3 regions of the Rossellomorea sp. RS05 genome follow, and region 2 is predicted to be linked to each of the others. Evidence: riboswitches for the same ligand, from Rfam matches in the RefSeq annotation. Region 2 holds a riboswitch; each other region holds the start of a gene.
What was found. Region 2 has a riboswitch for S-adenosylmethionine ahead of ABJ225_RS07755 (methionine ABC transporter ATP-binding protein). Riboswitches for the same ligand answer to the same signal wherever they lie in the genome.
Positions count from the first base shown of each region.

Region 1: another riboswitch for S-adenosylmethionine. It lies ahead of ABJ225_RS13745 (O-acetylhomoserine aminocarboxypropyltransferase/cysteine synthase family protein); the one in region 2 lies ahead of ABJ225_RS07755 (methionine ABC transporter ATP-binding protein).
Region 3: another riboswitch for S-adenosylmethionine. It lies ahead of metE (5-methyltetrahydropteroyltriglutamate--homocysteine S-methyltransferase); the one in region 2 lies ahead of ABJ225_RS07755 (methionine ABC transporter ATP-binding protein).

Region 1 covers NZ_JBDKWY010000005.1:16,028-21,439, forward strand. The annotation lists gene ABJ225_RS13730 (class I SAM-dependent methyltransferase) at 1-23, shown strand, start outside; gene ABJ225_RS13735 (redoxin domain-containing protein) at 37-609, shown strand; gene ABJ225_RS13740 (trans-sulfuration enzyme family protein) at 690-1,829, shown strand; SAM riboswitch class I at 1,961-2,074, shown strand; gene ABJ225_RS13745 (O-acetylhomoserine aminocarboxypropyltransferase/cysteine synthase family protein) at 2,203-3,498, shown strand; gene metX (homoserine O-acetyltransferase MetX) at 3,512-4,576, shown strand; gene ABJ225_RS13755 (S41 family peptidase) at 4,686-5,412, shown strand, end outside.
Region 2 covers NZ_JBDKWY010000002.1:12,999-18,410, reverse strand. The annotation lists gene ABJ225_RS07770 (hypothetical protein) at 1-63, shown strand, start outside; gene ABJ225_RS07765 (hypothetical protein) at 119-535, shown strand; gene ABJ225_RS07760 (ABC transporter substrate-binding protein) at 549-1,457, opposite strand; SAM riboswitch class I at 1,930-2,033, shown strand; SAM riboswitch class I at 2,117-2,222, shown strand; gene ABJ225_RS07755 (methionine ABC transporter ATP-binding protein) at 2,314-3,345, shown strand; gene ABJ225_RS07750 (methionine ABC transporter permease) at 3,335-3,985, shown strand; gene ABJ225_RS07745 (MetQ/NlpA family ABC transporter substrate-binding protein) at 4,000-4,824, shown strand; gene ABJ225_RS07740 (M20 family metallopeptidase) at 4,847-5,412, shown strand, end outside.
Region 3 covers NZ_JBDKWY010000002.1:330,971-336,382, reverse strand. The annotation lists gene metE (5-methyltetrahydropteroyltriglutamate--homocysteine S-methyltransferase) at 1-1,497, opposite strand, end outside; cobalamin riboswitch at 1,637-1,821, opposite strand; SAM riboswitch class I at 1,883-1,991, opposite strand; gene ABJ225_RS09440 (6-phospho-beta-glucosidase) at 2,145-3,476, opposite strand; gene ABJ225_RS09435 (hypothetical protein) at 3,496-3,687, opposite strand; gene ABJ225_RS09430 (PTS sugar transporter subunit IIC) at 3,855-5,135, opposite strand; gene ABJ225_RS09425 (PTS sugar transporter subunit IIB) at 5,161-5,412, opposite strand, start outside.

The sequences.
Region 1 (5,412 bases), on a different contig from region 2:
CTGTGCGGAGATCCGGCCTATAAAGGAAGGGATTACATGAACAAACGAATACTATCATTGGGACTCATCGGTGTCCTCGTCGCCATCTTCCTGGTGAATTTCGTCCGGCATCAGCAGGATCAGAAAGAAAAAGACGCAGCAGCCCAGCTTGCGAGTGAATCCATGGACTTATCCGATGCGGAGACGGGGCTTTCCAAAGGTGATCAGCCACCGGACTTCACCCTGACCACACTGGAAGGAAAAGAAGTGCGCCTCTCGGATTATAGGGGACAGAAGATCATCTTGAACTTCTGGGCAACGTGGTGTCCACCCTGCAAGGCTGAGATGCCCCATATGGAGGAATATTATCAGAAAGAGCCCGGTGCAGAAATCCTTGCCGTGAACCTCACGTCCCAGGAGCGTATGGAAGGTGCGGCGCAAAAGTTCGTGGACGGATACGAGATCACGTTTCCGGTACTCCTTGATAAAGACGGAGCCGTGGGGAATGCCTACAGCATCATTACGATCCCAACCACGTTCATGATCGACTCGGAGGGAATCATCCAGCATAAAATCCTCGGTCCGATGAACCAGGAAATGATGAAAAAGATGGTAGAAGGCATGAATTGAACCACTTTTCTTCTCGGAATCTTCTGAATATGGTACACTCTTCTACATACATATTTTCGTAGAGAGAGGATGGCCACGAAATGAATTTCACCACCAAGGTCGTACATAGTCAGTTGAAAGGAACAGAGGAAATCAAAAGTAAAACCACACCGATCTATCAAACATCTGCTTTTTCCTTTTCATCCCTGGAGGAACTGGAAGGGTTCTATGAAGGGAAATCACCCTATCTATACACACGGACGGGGAATCCCAATCCTGATGAGCTGGGAGGTCTTGTAGCAGCCCTTGAAGGGGCACCGGCAGGAGTCGCCGCTTCATCGGGGTTATCCGCGATCCTCGTAGGGATCCTGTCTGTCGTCCAGGCAGGGGATCATATCATTGCTGCTGAAGATCTGTACGGGGGGACCTTCCATATGCTGAAGGAAGAGCTTGCGGGCTTCGGTATTTCCACTTCATTCGTGGACTTCACCGACCGGAATGCAGTGGAAGCAGCGATCACCGACTCGACAAAACTTCTCTATAGTGAAACGGTGACGAATCCCTTCATGAGGGTAGAGGATATACCGGCCATGGTGGAGATGGCGAAAGAACATGGTCTCACGACGATGATCGACAATACGTTTGCGACCCCGTTCCTCCGTAAGCCTTTCACTGAAGGCATTGATATCGTCGCCCATAGCGCAACGAAGTACATAGGCGGTCATAGTGACGTCACAGCAGGTGTTGTGACCGGAAGGCAGGATCTGGTGGATAAGGCAAGAGCGAAGATCGTCAACCTTGGGGCCAATCTGAGCCCATTCGAGGCGTGGCTCACTTGCCGGGGAGCGAAGACCCTTGCCCTACGCATGGAAAGGCAGGCACTGAATGCCGAGCTCCTTGCCGTCGAACTCAGGAGGCACGAATGGGTCAAACACGTCTACTACCCGAATAATCTATCTGAGAAAGGTCATGGAGCCATCGTCACCATCGAGCTTGAACCATCCGCTGATATGAGTACCTTCTTCAAGTCACTTGGCTGGATCAAGATCATCCCGTCCCTGGCCGGGGTTGAAACGACGGTTTCCTATCCGTTGGGGACATCTCACAGGTCCCTGCCGGAGGAAGCGCAGAAGAAGCTCGGAATCAATACGCATGTGGTCCGGATTTCACTTGGAATCGAGGACCCGGAAGACATTAAATCCCAAATGCTTTCAGCAATCAGCAAGTGTCATGAGATTTAAAAAGAACAACGCTCTCAAGTCAGTAGTGGCAGTCGTCAATGGGAGATTAGACGAAAAATTCTAAAAATAACCTTGACTCCCAGAGGGGATAGCCTTTATAATTCTTGCTAACGAACACTTACAACTTAATGCTCTTATCCAGAGAGGTGGAGGGACTAGGCCCGATGAAACCCGGCAACCTTCATGTGCATATTTGCCATGAAAAGGTGCTAATTCCTGCAGGCGCATTGCCTGAAAGATAAGAGGAGGACCCTATTCAATTAGACCCTCTTCTTAGGAAGGGGGTTTTTATTTTTGCCCCTTTTCAGCCCCGACCATCATCCATCACAGAACAAACCCAATCATTAAAACAAACACTCAGGAGGAATGTACGATGACGAATTCATTCGATTTTGACACACTTTTGCTTCACGGAGGACAGGAAGCAGATCCTACCACGGGATCACGCGCCGTGCCGATCTACCAAACTACTTCATATGTGTTTGACAGCAGTGAGCACGCTGCGAAGCTTTTCGGACTGGAAGAGCCGGGGAACATCTATACGCGGATCATGAACCCGACGGTGGACGTTCTGGAGAAACGTCTGGCTCTCCTTGAAGGCGGCATCGGGGCCCTCGGAGTATCATCGGGCATGGCGGCGATCTCCCTCTCGATCCTGAATATCGCAGGAGCCGGGGACGAAATCGTAGCAGCGACGAATCTGTACGGAGGCACCTACAATCTCTTCTCCACCACCCTGCCGAAATACGGCATCACCGTGCGCTTCGTCGACCCAACGGATCCGGAAAACTTCCGAAGCGCCATCAACGAGAAGACAAAGGCCGTATTCGCCGAAACGATTGGCAACCCTAGCCTTCATGTCCTTGATATCGAAGCGGTCGCCAAAGTGGCCCACGAACATGAAATCCCGCTTATCATCGATAACACCTTCGCCACACCGTATGTGACCAGGCCGATCGAGTGGGGGGCAGACATCGTCATCCATTCGGCCACCAAATGGATCGGTGGTCATGGTACAGCGATCGGAGGCGTCGTCATCGACGGAGGGAAATTCGATTGGAACAACAAGAAGTTCCCGGGATTCATCGAAGAGGACCGAAGCTACAACGGCCTCCGCTATGCACAGGATGTCGGTGCTGCGGCGTTCATCACCAAGCTAAGGGTCCAACTGCTTCGTGACCTTGGCGCCTGCCTGAGCCCGCAGAACGCCTTCCTTCTCCTGCAGGGATTGGAGACGCTGCACCTCCGCATCGAACGCCATACAGAGAATGCACGGAAAATCGCCGAGCATCTTGAATCCCATGAAGGGGTAGCATGGGTTTCCTATCCTGGACTCGCTTCGCACCCGTCGAACCAACTGGCCAAGAAATACTTGGAGAACGGCGCGGGCTCTATCGTCGTCTTCGGGATCAAAGGTGGCCGGGATTCAGGACGCAAAGTGGTGGACAATATCTCGCTCTGGTCCCATGTGGCCAACGTGGGGGATGCGAAATCCCTGATCATCCACCCGGCTTCCACGACACATCAGCAGCTGAACGACGAGGAGATCAGGGCAACGGGCGTGACGGAAGACCTTGTCAGGCTGTCGGTCGGCCTGGAATCAGCGAAGGATCTGATCTCTTCCCTGGATGAAGCCATCGAGAAGGCACGCGAAACGTCAAACGTGTGAAGGAGGCGGAGGAATGAGTAGCGATACGACACCATATGAATTGAACACCGTCACCCTTCCGTCCCTTGTCCTTGAAAACGGAGAAACCCTCCGGAATGTCAGGTTGCCCTATGAACGTACCGGGAATCAATCAGGTCCCGTCATCCTTGTCTGCCATGCCCTCACCGGCACCCATATCGTGAAAGGGACGAGTGAAGATAAGGGATGGTGGGACGGCTTGATCGGTGCAGGCTCCTACATCGATACCAACCGCTACAACGTCATCGCCTTCAACGTCCTCGGAGGCTGCGAGGGGGCCACGGGTCCTGCATCAGAGGATCCCGAGACCGGCAAACGATACGGATCCCATTTCCCGGTCATCACGATCCGCGATATGGTGAATGCCCAGTACCTGGCTCTCCGGGAGCTTGCCATCAACAAGGTGGAAGCCGTTGTCGGAGGATCTCTCGGGGGAATGCAGGCCCTGGAATGGGGGATCCTGCATCCCCGCTTCATGAAAAAGATCTTCGCCCTCGCCGTCACGCCTGCACTGAACGATTACGGCCTCGCCTTTAATCATATCGGGATCACGGCCATCGAGCAGGATCCTGAATTCAACGGAGGAGACTATCCACCCGGCACAAGACTAAAGGGGCTTGAAGTGGCGCGCATGGTGGGGATGGTCACCTACCGCACGTCGGAATTGTTCGATGATCGATTCCAACGGCAGGAGAAGGAAGGCGTCTATAACGTGGAGAGCTACCTGGACTATCAGGGTGTGAAGCTTGGGCGGCGTTTTGACCCCAACAGCTATCTGACCCTCTTGAAGGCGATGAACTCTCATGACCTCCAAAGGGGGCGCGATCACGATCCCGCTGACTCCTTTTATCCGGAGCTGATTGCCATCAGCTACGAAGGAGATCTCGTGTATCCATCCGCCTCCATGGAAGCATTCGCGCGCTCCGTGCCGAAGGGAAGGCATTATTTCATCACGACGAAGTTCGGTCATGATGGATTCCTCGTTGAATTCGAGAAATGGGGAGGTCTCCTGTCTTCCCATCTTGAAGAAAACAAGCCCCTTGTTTCAAGGGTGAAATGATCATAACTTGTCCCCCGTCATCATATAGTGGAATAAGCAAAGACATCGCACCGCTGACCAGCGCGTTCTTGTGCGGTGTCTTTTTCTATGAAGAGGCGGGGGGAGACGTATGAACAGGAAGGGCCAGAAGCTCATGACCATCACACTCAGCATGCTTGTGGGGGCGGGAGCCATGTACGGGGGGCTGGAATGGACGGGCAGTCCCGATGAAACTGCGGAACTGGATCAGAGCGCGAATGATAAGCTCCATAAGGTGGAGGTCGCTTATGACCTCATCAGCGATAAATTCTTCCAGGACGTCGACAAATCGGAGCTGGTGGAAGGAGCGATCCAGGGGATGCTCGAAACGCTCGATGATCCGTATTCGGTCTATATGAATGCGGCAACGGCAGCGCAGTTCAACGACGCATTGGATTCTTCCTTCGAAGGGATCGGAGCCGAAATCACGATCCTCGACGGAAAGCTCGTGATCGTCGCACCATTTAAAAATTCACCGGCAGAAAAAGCGGGTCTCAAGCCGAATGATGAAATCATCTCCGTGAACGGAGAGAGTATCAAGGGACTCAATCTGTTTGAGTCCACCTTGAAGATTCGCGGGAAAAAAGGGACCGAAGTCAAGCTCGGCATCAAGAGGGAAGGTTTATCTGCACCTCTCTCCATCGAGGTCAAGCGGGACGACATTCCGGTTGAAACCGTTCATTCCGACGTAAAGAAAGTGGACGGCAAGGAGATGGGCTATATCCAGATTACAACGTTCTCCGAGAATACGGCAAATGACTTCAAGAAGCAGCTCAAGGAACTTGAAGGGAAGGATCTTGGCGGTCTCGTTATCGACG
Region 2 (5,412 bases):
TTCATGGTCTTCCTGGTCCTCTTGACCGGATTGATCGAATGGACGGTTTCATCCATGCCTTAACATAAAAAAGAGACTCCCTCGTTGGCGAGTCTCTCACAAAGGAGAATGCTTTATTTTGAAGAAAAACATCATGAATGTGTACAATGCGACCCTGAGCATGGGTGCTTTTTATCTCGGTGGTTCCATGATCTCAGGTAAAGGGATCTTTGCAACCTTCCCACCAGAGTGGGCAGGAGATCTGCCTTTTGACAGCTGGATGGCTATGGCGATCGTGGGCATGATCGTCTTCGGACTGGGAAATGCGGTAGTAGCAATCAGAGGGCTCATCCGGTATGACCGGCAGATTCTCTTCTCGACCCTGTTCATGGGCGCCCTTCTTTTCATTGCGACGATCGGTGCCACTCTCTCCGTGGGAGAATGGTACTTACCATCGGTACAGCTCTTGATCGCCAGTGTGGTTCAGCTTGCCCTTGTTCTTGGCGCTTTCATCCTTCATTTTCTTCGTCCGGAATCGGTAGGGGTCACAGAATGACCCCCTCCGCCCCTTACTCTCCTAAAAAGCCATCCTCGAATGTCTTCAAGAGATGCTCAAGTGTCACAGGGTCACTGTACGTCGATTCCTTGCTGTTGATCTCGATAACATGACCGTTTTTCACGGCCGGGATGTTCTTCCACGTATCCGTGTCCATGAACGAATTGTCCACATCGGGATTCTTGCTCAGGACGAGGTAATCTCCGGTGAAGTCTCCTACCGCTTCCGGCGAGATGACGTGAATCCCAGTTTCCAAGGCGTTATCCTTCACGGCATCCGGCATGTTGAGCTTCATGGCCTGATACAAGATCTCAGAACCACGGGCATAATTGTTCCCGAAGACATAGAGCTCCTTTTGACCGGTTTCAATGACGGATACCGTGGCGTCGTCGCCGATCTTCTTGCGGATCTCATCCCCGATCGTCGCGGCACGCTCCTGGAAGTCATCCGCCCATTCCTTCGCTTCTTTCTCCTTATTCAACAGCTTGCCGATCTCGATCTGCTGATCGATGTAATTCAGTTTCCCCCATGTGAAAGCGACGGTTGGCGCAATCTCCTTCATCTTATCGAGGTTCTTCGTCTGACTTCCGGCAATGATCAAGTCCGGGTCGAGCTCGATGATCTTCTCGAGCTGATCGTCACCCACCACTTCCACATCTTTCAGCTTGTCGGTGAAGAGTGGGTTCATCTCGGTCCACTCATCGATTCCGACGAGCTTCCCTTCGAGGGAAATCACATTCGGACCATTGGTGAGGGCGACGATCCGCTTCGGCTCTTTCGGCACCTCCACCGGTCCCTGCTCTGATTCATATGTAAATGTCGATGATTCCTCCTTGGACGAATCCGTTTTTGTTTCTCCGCTGCTGCATGCCGCCAAGAGCAGACAGACCAGCAATATGGTAAAGAACGATGCTTTTTTCATGTGGTTCCCCTTTCATTTCTTGATAATGAGAATCATTTTCAATTATTACTTTACGGGGGAGGAGGCTGATTGTCAATGGAATGTTCCACAATTTTCTTAGATTGGAAGAGTTCCGCTCCATTTCGCTGCGATGGCTCGCTTTCCGCGGGGCGTGCGGTGAGCCACATCGGCTGCGCCTGCTGGGTCTCACCTGCCCGCCTTTCCGCAGGAGTCGAGCCATCTCCGCTTCATTGCACTCATCGGATTAGTTGGAGGGCCATCCTTCATTTTATAAAAAATAAATAATTAGTTAAAAAGAAGTGTTTTCCGATTATCCTCATCAAAATAAAAGGCTTTCATTTTCTTTCTTTTGAATCCATAGACCTATTTTCACCCCATTTCCACTTCTTCCAGCCTGTCTCATTTCTGTCAGAGGGTGTTGACGCAGGAAAAAGTCCGGCGTAGAATAGGGCTCACGTTAAACAAATACAACTTCTTATCACGAGAGGTGGAGGGATTTGGCCCTTTGATACCTCGGCAGCGGGCTCACTTGAGCACTGTGCCAACTCCAACAGGCGGACGCCTGAGAGATGAGAAGAGTACGGATCTTTCTTTCCTTATGGATCTCCGGCCTCTTCCTGTCTCAGGAAGGGGCCTTTTGTTTACCCTAATTGAATAATTTCTTATCCAGAGAAGCTGAGGGACTGGCCCGATGACGCTTCGGCAGCAGACTTTCCACAAAGTACTGTGCCAATTCCAGCAGGCAACGCGCCTGGGAGATGAGAAGGGACCCATTGATTCCGTGTGAATCCATGCCCTCTTCTCGAGACCTCGGGAAGAGGGTTTTTATTTTTAACCACCAGGAGGCATGACGAACATGATTGAATTCAAAAGCGCCACGAAAGTATATAACAGCGGCGGAAAGGAAGTCCGGGCCCTCGACGGCATCGACCTGCGGGTTGAGCAGGGGGAAATATGCGGGGTGATCGGATTCAGCGGCGCCGGGAAAAGTACGCTGATCCGCACCGTGAACCGATTGGAGCGATTGAGCTCGGGGAAGGTGATCGTAGACGGCCAGGATCTCATGGCCCTTTCACCGAAAGACGTGCGCGAGGTGAAGCGGAAGATCGGGATGGTGTTCCAGCACTTCAACCTCCTGAATTCCAAGACGGTCTTCGCCAATGTGGCGATGCCCCTCATCCTCGCGAAGCAATCCAAGGCTGAGATCCAAAAGCGGGTGACAGAGCTGCTGAGCTTCGTCGGTCTTGAAGATAAAGCGAACCAGTACCCAGATCAATTATCAGGCGGTCAGAAGCAACGCGTCGGCATCGCCCGTGCCCTTGCCACGCAGCCGTCGATCCTTCTGTGCGACGAGGCGACATCGGCCCTCGATCCGCAGACGACAGGCTCGATCCTGAAGCTGCTGAAAAAGATCAACCGTGAGTACAACATCACGATCCTCATGATCACCCATGAGATGTCGGTGATCCGGGAAGTGTGCGACCGGGTGGCGGTCATCGAAGGCGGGAAGATCATCGAGTCCGGATCCGTATTCGACGTCTTCTCCTCCCCTCAGACCGAGACGGCGGCGAACTTCGTGAGCTCCGTGCTGAACGACTCCATCCCGGAATCGGTCCTCGAGCTTGTGCAGAAGGAAAACGCACCGGGACGGATCTACAAGATCCGCTTCGTCGGCGCCTCATCGGGTCAGCCGCTCCTTTCACAAGTGGCGAAGCGCTTCGACCTCGATGTAAACGTGCTGTTCGGAAATATTACAGAGCTGCAGGGCACACCATTCGGTCATCTCATCGTCGAGCTCATCGGCTCCGAGAGCGAGATCAACCGTGCACTGCTTGTCATGAATGGAGAAAACGTCACCGTGAAGGAGGTCGCACCACATGCTAGTTGATTCACAGCAGATCATCGATGCACTCATTGAAACTTTGGTCATGACCGGCTTCTCCCTCCTCTTCTCCACCGTGATCGGGCTGCCCCTCGGGGTACTTCTCGTCATCACGAGGAAGGGTCATCTATGGGAGAATGCCTTTATTTTCACCATCCTGAACGGGGTCGTGAACATCTTCCGTTCCGTCCCATTCATCATCCTGATGGTAGCGATCGTCCCCCTCACGCGTTTGATTGTGGGAACATCGATCGGAACGGCCGCAGCCGTCGTGCCACTGGTCTTCTATGCAGGACCGTATATTGCACGATTGATTGAGAACTCCCTCCTTGAAGTCGACAAAGGCGTCATCGAGGCGGCGGAATCCATGGGGGCGACATCCACCCAGATCATCTTCCGCTTCCTCGTCCCGGAAGCGCTCAGCTCCCTCGTCCTCAGCCTCACCATCGCCACCGTCGGACTCGTCGGGGCATCGGCCATGGCAGGCGCCATCGGCGGAGGCGGACTCGGGGATCTCGCCATTACCTACGGCTACCAGCGCTTTGACACCTGGGTCATGGTCATCACCGTCGCCATACTCATCGTCCTTGTACAGGGACTGCAATCATCGGGTAATTTCGTATCGAAAAAAATCAGAAGAAGATAGCGAGGAGATACAACATGAAGAAATGGATCATTCTATCACTCATTCTACTAATCGGCGGGTTCGCTGCAGGCTGTAGCTCAAGCGCCAGCAAAGACGAAACGAAGGTCAAGATCGGAGTCAGCGGTTCCGATAACCGCATCTGGGACTTCGTCGCGAAGAAAGCAAAGAAAGAAGGCATCGACATCGAGATCGTCCGCTTCTCCGATTATGTCCAGCCGAACCTGGCCCTTGAAGAAGGCGAGCTTGATGCCAACGCATTCCAAACAATCTCTTATTTCAACGAATTCAAGAAAGAGCATGACCTCGATCTCACACCGGTGGGTACCACGGTCATCGCTCCGCTCGGCCTTTACTCTGAGAAATATAAATCAGTAGATGACATCCCGGATGGCGCCAAGATTGCTGTCCCGAACGAAGCGACCAACATGGGAAGAGCCTTCCTCCTCCTTCAAGAAGCAGGCCTCATCGAGCTGCCTGAAGACTTCGACGGAAACGGCTCACTGGATAAAATCAAAAAGAATCCGAAGAACATCGAGATCGTTCCGGTCGTAGCCGGCCAAACACCGCGCGTCCTGCCTGATGTCGCTGCATCCATCATCAACAATGGTATCGCCGTCGACGCCGGATTCAACCCCGTGAAGGATTCCATCTTCCACGAAGATGACACGGCTACACCTTACATCAACATCATCGCCGCACGTACAGAAGACAAGGACAACAAAACACTCAAGAAAATCGTCGAGCTCTACCAGGAAGAAGACACAGCCGACTTCATTGAAAAAGAATACAACGGAAGCACGATCCCGACCTTCGTCCCACTGAGCAAGATCGGAGAATAAACAACCCAGAGGAGGAATGGAAATGAGTACCGTCGTTGACACATTGAGAGATCAGATCATCGCGAACCTTGAGGAAAATAAGGAAAAGTACATCGAAATCAGTCATTCGATCCACGACCGTCCTGAGATCGGCAACGAGGAATTCTTTGCCTCGAAGACCCACGCCGAGCTTCTGGAGTCGGAAGGATTCACGGTGGAACGCGGGGTGGCGGGACATGAGACCGCCCTCCTTGCCCGCCGGAAATCGGATAAACCCGGCCCGGCAATCGCGTTCCTCGCCGAATACGATGCCCTTCCCGGCCTCGGTCACGCCTGCGGACACAACATCATCGGCACGACGAGCGTATCGGCGGCCATCACCCTCAGCAAGGTAATCGACGAAACCGGCGGAGAAGTCGTCGTTTTCGGGACACCCGCCGAGGAAGGCGGCCCCAATGGAAGCGCCAAGGGAAGCTTCGTCAAGCACGGACTCCTTGAGGGGATCGACGCCGCCCTCATGGTGCATCCGGCTAACTCAACCCGGATCACATCGAACTCCCTCGCCGTCGATCCCCTGGACTTTGAATACATTGGGAAACCGGCCCATGC
Region 3 (5,412 bases), 320 kb from region 2:
AAATCCCCCAAGCTTTTCACCGAAGTATTCCACCATATCCGTCCGTTCAAATTCTCCGTGCACCAGTACGTCCAAACCGATTTTTTCCTGGATGTCGATCCACTTCTCAATCTCTTCCTGGATGAACGTCCGGTAGTCCTGATCGCTTACGTCTCCCCTCCTCCACTTAAGCCGTTCTTTCCGCACCTCTTTAGTCTGAGGAAAGCTTCCAATCGTAGTGGTGGGGAAGAGGGGAAGACCGAGCTCTGACTCCTGAACGACCCGCCTCTCAGAGAATGGAGCACGTTGAAGGACTTCATTTCCGACCAGTTGCTCACTGTCTCTGAGTGTTCGGGATGGTTCGATATTGTCGAGACCGTCAGAGCTTTCCTTCAACTCATTTGAGATAGAAGGACGCCCTTCCTTGACCGCCTCCGTAACCGTGACGATTTCCTGCAGCTTTTCATCTGCAAAAGAAAGTGTGCGTTTGAGGTGTTCCCTCAGCCCTTCCTCTACTTTGACCGTGACGGGCACATGGAGCAGGCTCGATGACGGCTGAATGATTAACCGATCCTTTGAAACAATGCCCTCCAATTGCTTAAGCGAGGAGAGAGTCCGATCAAGATCTGCTTTCCAAATATTCCTTCCATCAATGAGTCCAGCAGCCAAGACCTTATCTTCTGGGAATCCATGGGTGTTCAGTGCCTGACGATTCCCTCCACCATCGTGTACAAAATCCAATCCGATCCCATGTACCGGCAGCCTGACCACCCTCTCATAGCGACTGACGCGATCAAAGTAGGTTTGAAGAATGACCTTGATTCCAGGTGCTGCCTTGATCAACGTGTCATAGACCTGCTCAAGCACCGTCCACTCATCCTCTGTCAGGTCGGTACAAAGCACGGGTTCATCGATCTGAACCCATTCGGCACCAGCCTCTTCAAGCTCCTTGAGAATGGAACCATACAACGGTACGAACCCATCGACCACGCTATCAAACTCTTCGAGGTCATATCCTTTGGACAGCTTAACGAACGTAACTGGTCCAAGGAGCACCGGCTTTCCAATGATGCCAAGCTGCTCCTTCGCCTCCTTGAAGTAGCGAAGCGGGGAATTATCGGCCAAAGAAGGCGTAGCTCCTTCCAGTTCGGGAACGATGTAATGGTAATTCGTGTTGAACCACTTCGTCATCGTGGATGCCACCGCATCCCCCGTCCCCCTTGCCATACCGTAATACGTTTGCAGCGAGACCTTCCCTCCCTCATGACCAAACCGCTTCGGGACCACCCCGAACATGGCGGCCGTATCCAATACATGATCATATAGGCTGAAGTCCCCGACGGGAATCAGGTCGATTCCTGCATCCGACTGCTTTTTAAGATGACGAAGGCGGATTTCATCTGTCTTCTCCACAAATTCTTCTTCCTTTAGCTTTCCTTCCCAAAATTGTTCCAGTGCTTTCTTCCACTCTCGTTTCTCACCGATCCTCGGGTAACCGAGATTTGAACTTTTCACCATATTGCTCACTCCTTCTCATTTTCTCTCCAATAAAAAAATCTCCCTTTCAGAGAAAGAGAGATTTTGCGCGCAATGAATAAACGTCGACATTCCTATGATGTCAACACGCGTTCCTCACTCCCCTCTATGACCCGTAGAGCTTAAGTGCACACAACAGGCAGGTCTCCTGACTCAGGTTCATCACGCCTTATCCCTTCCCATTCCCTTTAGAAACAGTGGATGTGATAAGTTGCTTCCCTTTACAGTGGCGGGACCGTACCGGACTTTCACCGGTTTCCCTTTTCAGCCATGCTTCCACACGGCACCTGTCGCATCTTCCTATTCAGTTCTCACCTCAACGAAAAAAGCCTCTCCACGATAGAGAGGCCCGGTAAAGGGATGTCCTCTCTTATTTTCCAAAGCATGACGCTTTGCAGGAATTAGCACCTTTTCAACAAGTGTTGAATGGTTGCCGGGTTTCACAGGGCCAGTCCCTCCACCGCTCTTCATAAGAGTATCGATCATATATTTGTCCGTTGAATAGGGTAATACTAGCATGCCAGCTTTTACTTTGTCAAAATATTTCTAACATTCGTCCGAAGGTCCTATTTGCCGTAGGGGTCACTCCAGCAAAACTCGTTGCCATAAAGAATGCCCCCTCTGGCACTTCAGAGGAGGGTCGACTTTGCATGGAACGCAGGAAGAAATTCGCGGTGGACGTCCAGCAGTTCATCCAATAATGGTTTTGCTCTTGAATCACTCGTAACCAGTGGATTGATTGCCATGGCGAGGAGGGCTTTTTCGTAGGAGCCTGACACGGCTGCTTCTGCCGCGGTCCGCTCAAAGGATTTGATCTGTTGAACAAGTCCGCTGACGGCTACAGGCAGTTCACCTATATGGATCGGTTTAGGCCCTTCTTTGGTCACGACACAGTTCAATTCCACGGCGGACTCATCAGGGATGCCCGTGATACTGCCATCATTTCTGACGTTCAGGGTCTGTACATCCCCTTTATCATTGAAGATTGAAGAAATCACATTGCAGGCGGCATCGCTGTAGTAGGCTCCTCCGCGCTCTTGAAGCTGCGGGGGCTTCACATCAAGGTCTTCGTTTTTATACAGCTCGAACAATTCATCTTCCAATCGTTGGACCACCTCGGCACGGGTTGTCCCCGTTTTGAATTCTTCCAGCTGCTTCTCGAGGATCTCACTGGTTTTGTAAAAATACCGGTGGTACGGACAAGGTATGACTCCGAGAGCCTTCAAGAAGACAGGATCCCATGGCAGTGGGGCGATATTTTTCATGCTGAGCTGCTTATCCTCATCACCCATCAGTTCCAGTACCTCATCAAGAGCGGACACCCCATCGACGGTGACATCCAGTCCGTACACCATATGATTCAAGCCGGCAAAACGGATATCGACGGAAGCGACCTCTACACCAAGGAGCCTGGCAATGGTCATCTTCGTATTGATCGGCAGGTTGCATACGCCCACGACTTTGGAATGCTTGCTGTATCGGAGCAACGCCTCCGTCACCATCCCAGCAGGGTTTGTGAAATTGATCAGCCATGCATCAGGGCAAAGACGCTGCATATCCTCTGCAATCTCAAGAAGAACTGGAATGGTGCGGAGGCCTTTGAATAGTCCACCTGCCCCGTTCGTTTCCTGCCCGATCATCCCGTACTTGATCGGCAGCCTTTCATCCTGAATCCTTGCCTTCAGCTGACCGACCCGCATCTGGGTTGTAACAAAATCCGCATCCTTCAGTGCTTCCTCCCTGTCCAAAGCCAGGTGAATGGTCATGGGGACACCGGCCATAGACACCATCCTCCGCGCAAGACTCCCGACAATTTCGAGCTTTTCTTTTCCAGCAGGGATATCCACTAGCCACAGCTCTCGGACAGGCAGCTCATCATATCGATTGATCAACCCTTCCACAAACTCCGGCGTGTAGCTTGAGCCACCGCCGATGGTCACGATTTTTAAGCCTTTATTCATGAACGCTCCTCCTCCTGTATTACTTTACAACGAATGCCATGACAAAACTGATGGCGAGGCTGACAATGATTCCAACCAATAACCTTTTCTTCCTGATTGACGAATTCGTCACCGGCCCTTCGATTTTCAGAAGGACAAGACTCAGGCCCAATGACGTGGAAATGCCAGTTGCAAGGAAGATACTCCACTCCTTGGGCATTCCGGCACTCATGAAAGGTTTTGATAAGAGTAAGAGACCTATGGATACAGTAAGTATCAGAACCAGTACGCTTTTGAAACCTATTCTTCTTGGTATAACAGTTTCAATCATTTTGTTCACGCTCCTTGTGATACATAGTGAAGAAGCGGGATCATGAGATTCCCGCTTCTCGCCTTCGCTTATGCTGCTTGTTGCTCGTTTTCTTCCACTTTGACCATTTTCTTATCATACATCTTGAAGAACGGGAAGTAGATGGCGAACGAGATCGCGATATTGATGAAGACCATCACCACTGCCCTCCAGTCTCCACCGGTTGCCAAGAACGCGCCGATCGGTGCGGGCAGGGTCCACGGAGGCATGATATAGGTCGGTGAAATCATTCCTGTAGCCGTTGCCACATATGCAATGGTTGCCGTAACGAGCGGTGTGATGACGAACGGGATGATCAGGACAGGATTCAGTACAATCGGTGCCCCGAAAATAATAGGCTCATTAATATTGAACGTGACCGGGACAATACTAGTGCGTCCCAATGCTTTCAAATACTTGGATCTTGAGAAGAATACCATAGCCAGTGCGAGACCGAGTGTGGCACCAGACCCACCGATCCAGATGAACCATTGGTAGAATGTTTCAGGTGCAATATGCGGGATTACCTGACCGTGTGCGACGGCTTCGGCATTGTTCCCAAGGAACATTTCCCAGAGCGGACGGGCGACCGTACCAACGACCGATACCCCATGAATTCCGAATGACCAGAAGAATGTAATTAAGAATACTGGAATCAATACCCCAAAGATGCTGTCCCCTGCCGTTACGAGCGGAGAAACGGCGACACCGATCAAGTGATGGAGGTCAAGACCTGCCCAGACTGTGATGGCGGACATGCCTACGATGACAAATGCAACAGGAATCAGTGCTTCAAAACTCCGTGCCACTGATGGTGGTACTTGTTCAGGCATTTTAATCGTGATATTTCGCTTTTTACAGAACCGAAGGATTTCGACTGCCAGGATCGACACGACCATTGTTACGAATAAACCATGCCCCCCGAGATTGGTCATCGGAAGTACCCATCCCTGACCATCTATCACCTGTGGTGTAACTGTCAATAGAAGGGCCGCTACTGCCATCTGTGCTCCGGATAACGGATCAAGGTCATAGCTTTTTGCAAGATTGTAGCCTATCCCGAAGGCTATATAGAGCGACATGATGAACATGGTCACACGATAAGGAATCAAAATTTCAGTCTGATGATCAAGTGCCCACTGCTTGATATCCCCGAACACCCCTGCATCGGGTAGTGGCGGAAAAGCGAAGATCAAAAAGAATGATCCTACGATAATGAACGGCAGTGCAGAAATGACCCCATCCCGGATTGCCTGCAGATGCCTTTGCTCCGACAGTCTCGCCATCGGACCAGATAAGTTGTTCTCCAAGAAACTCACAAACTTTTGCATGTTCCTACCCCCTTGTTCTTCCCCTTTAGTTCGTCAATTCCTTGACGGTTTTCAATAATGTGGCCCCACCGAGCGGCGAGTAAGCCTGTGGCGGGATCGGCCCGCATGGTACATTTGCCCCGTCAGCCGCTTTCTTCACCTGATCGAAGCGGTGCCTGATCTGCGGTGCGACCATGCAGACATCCCATCCCTTGGATATCTCATCGGCCACTTCCCCCGTCCCGATTGCCAAGACGTCCATTTCTAGACCTTCTTTCGCCCCTTCTTTCTTCAATGC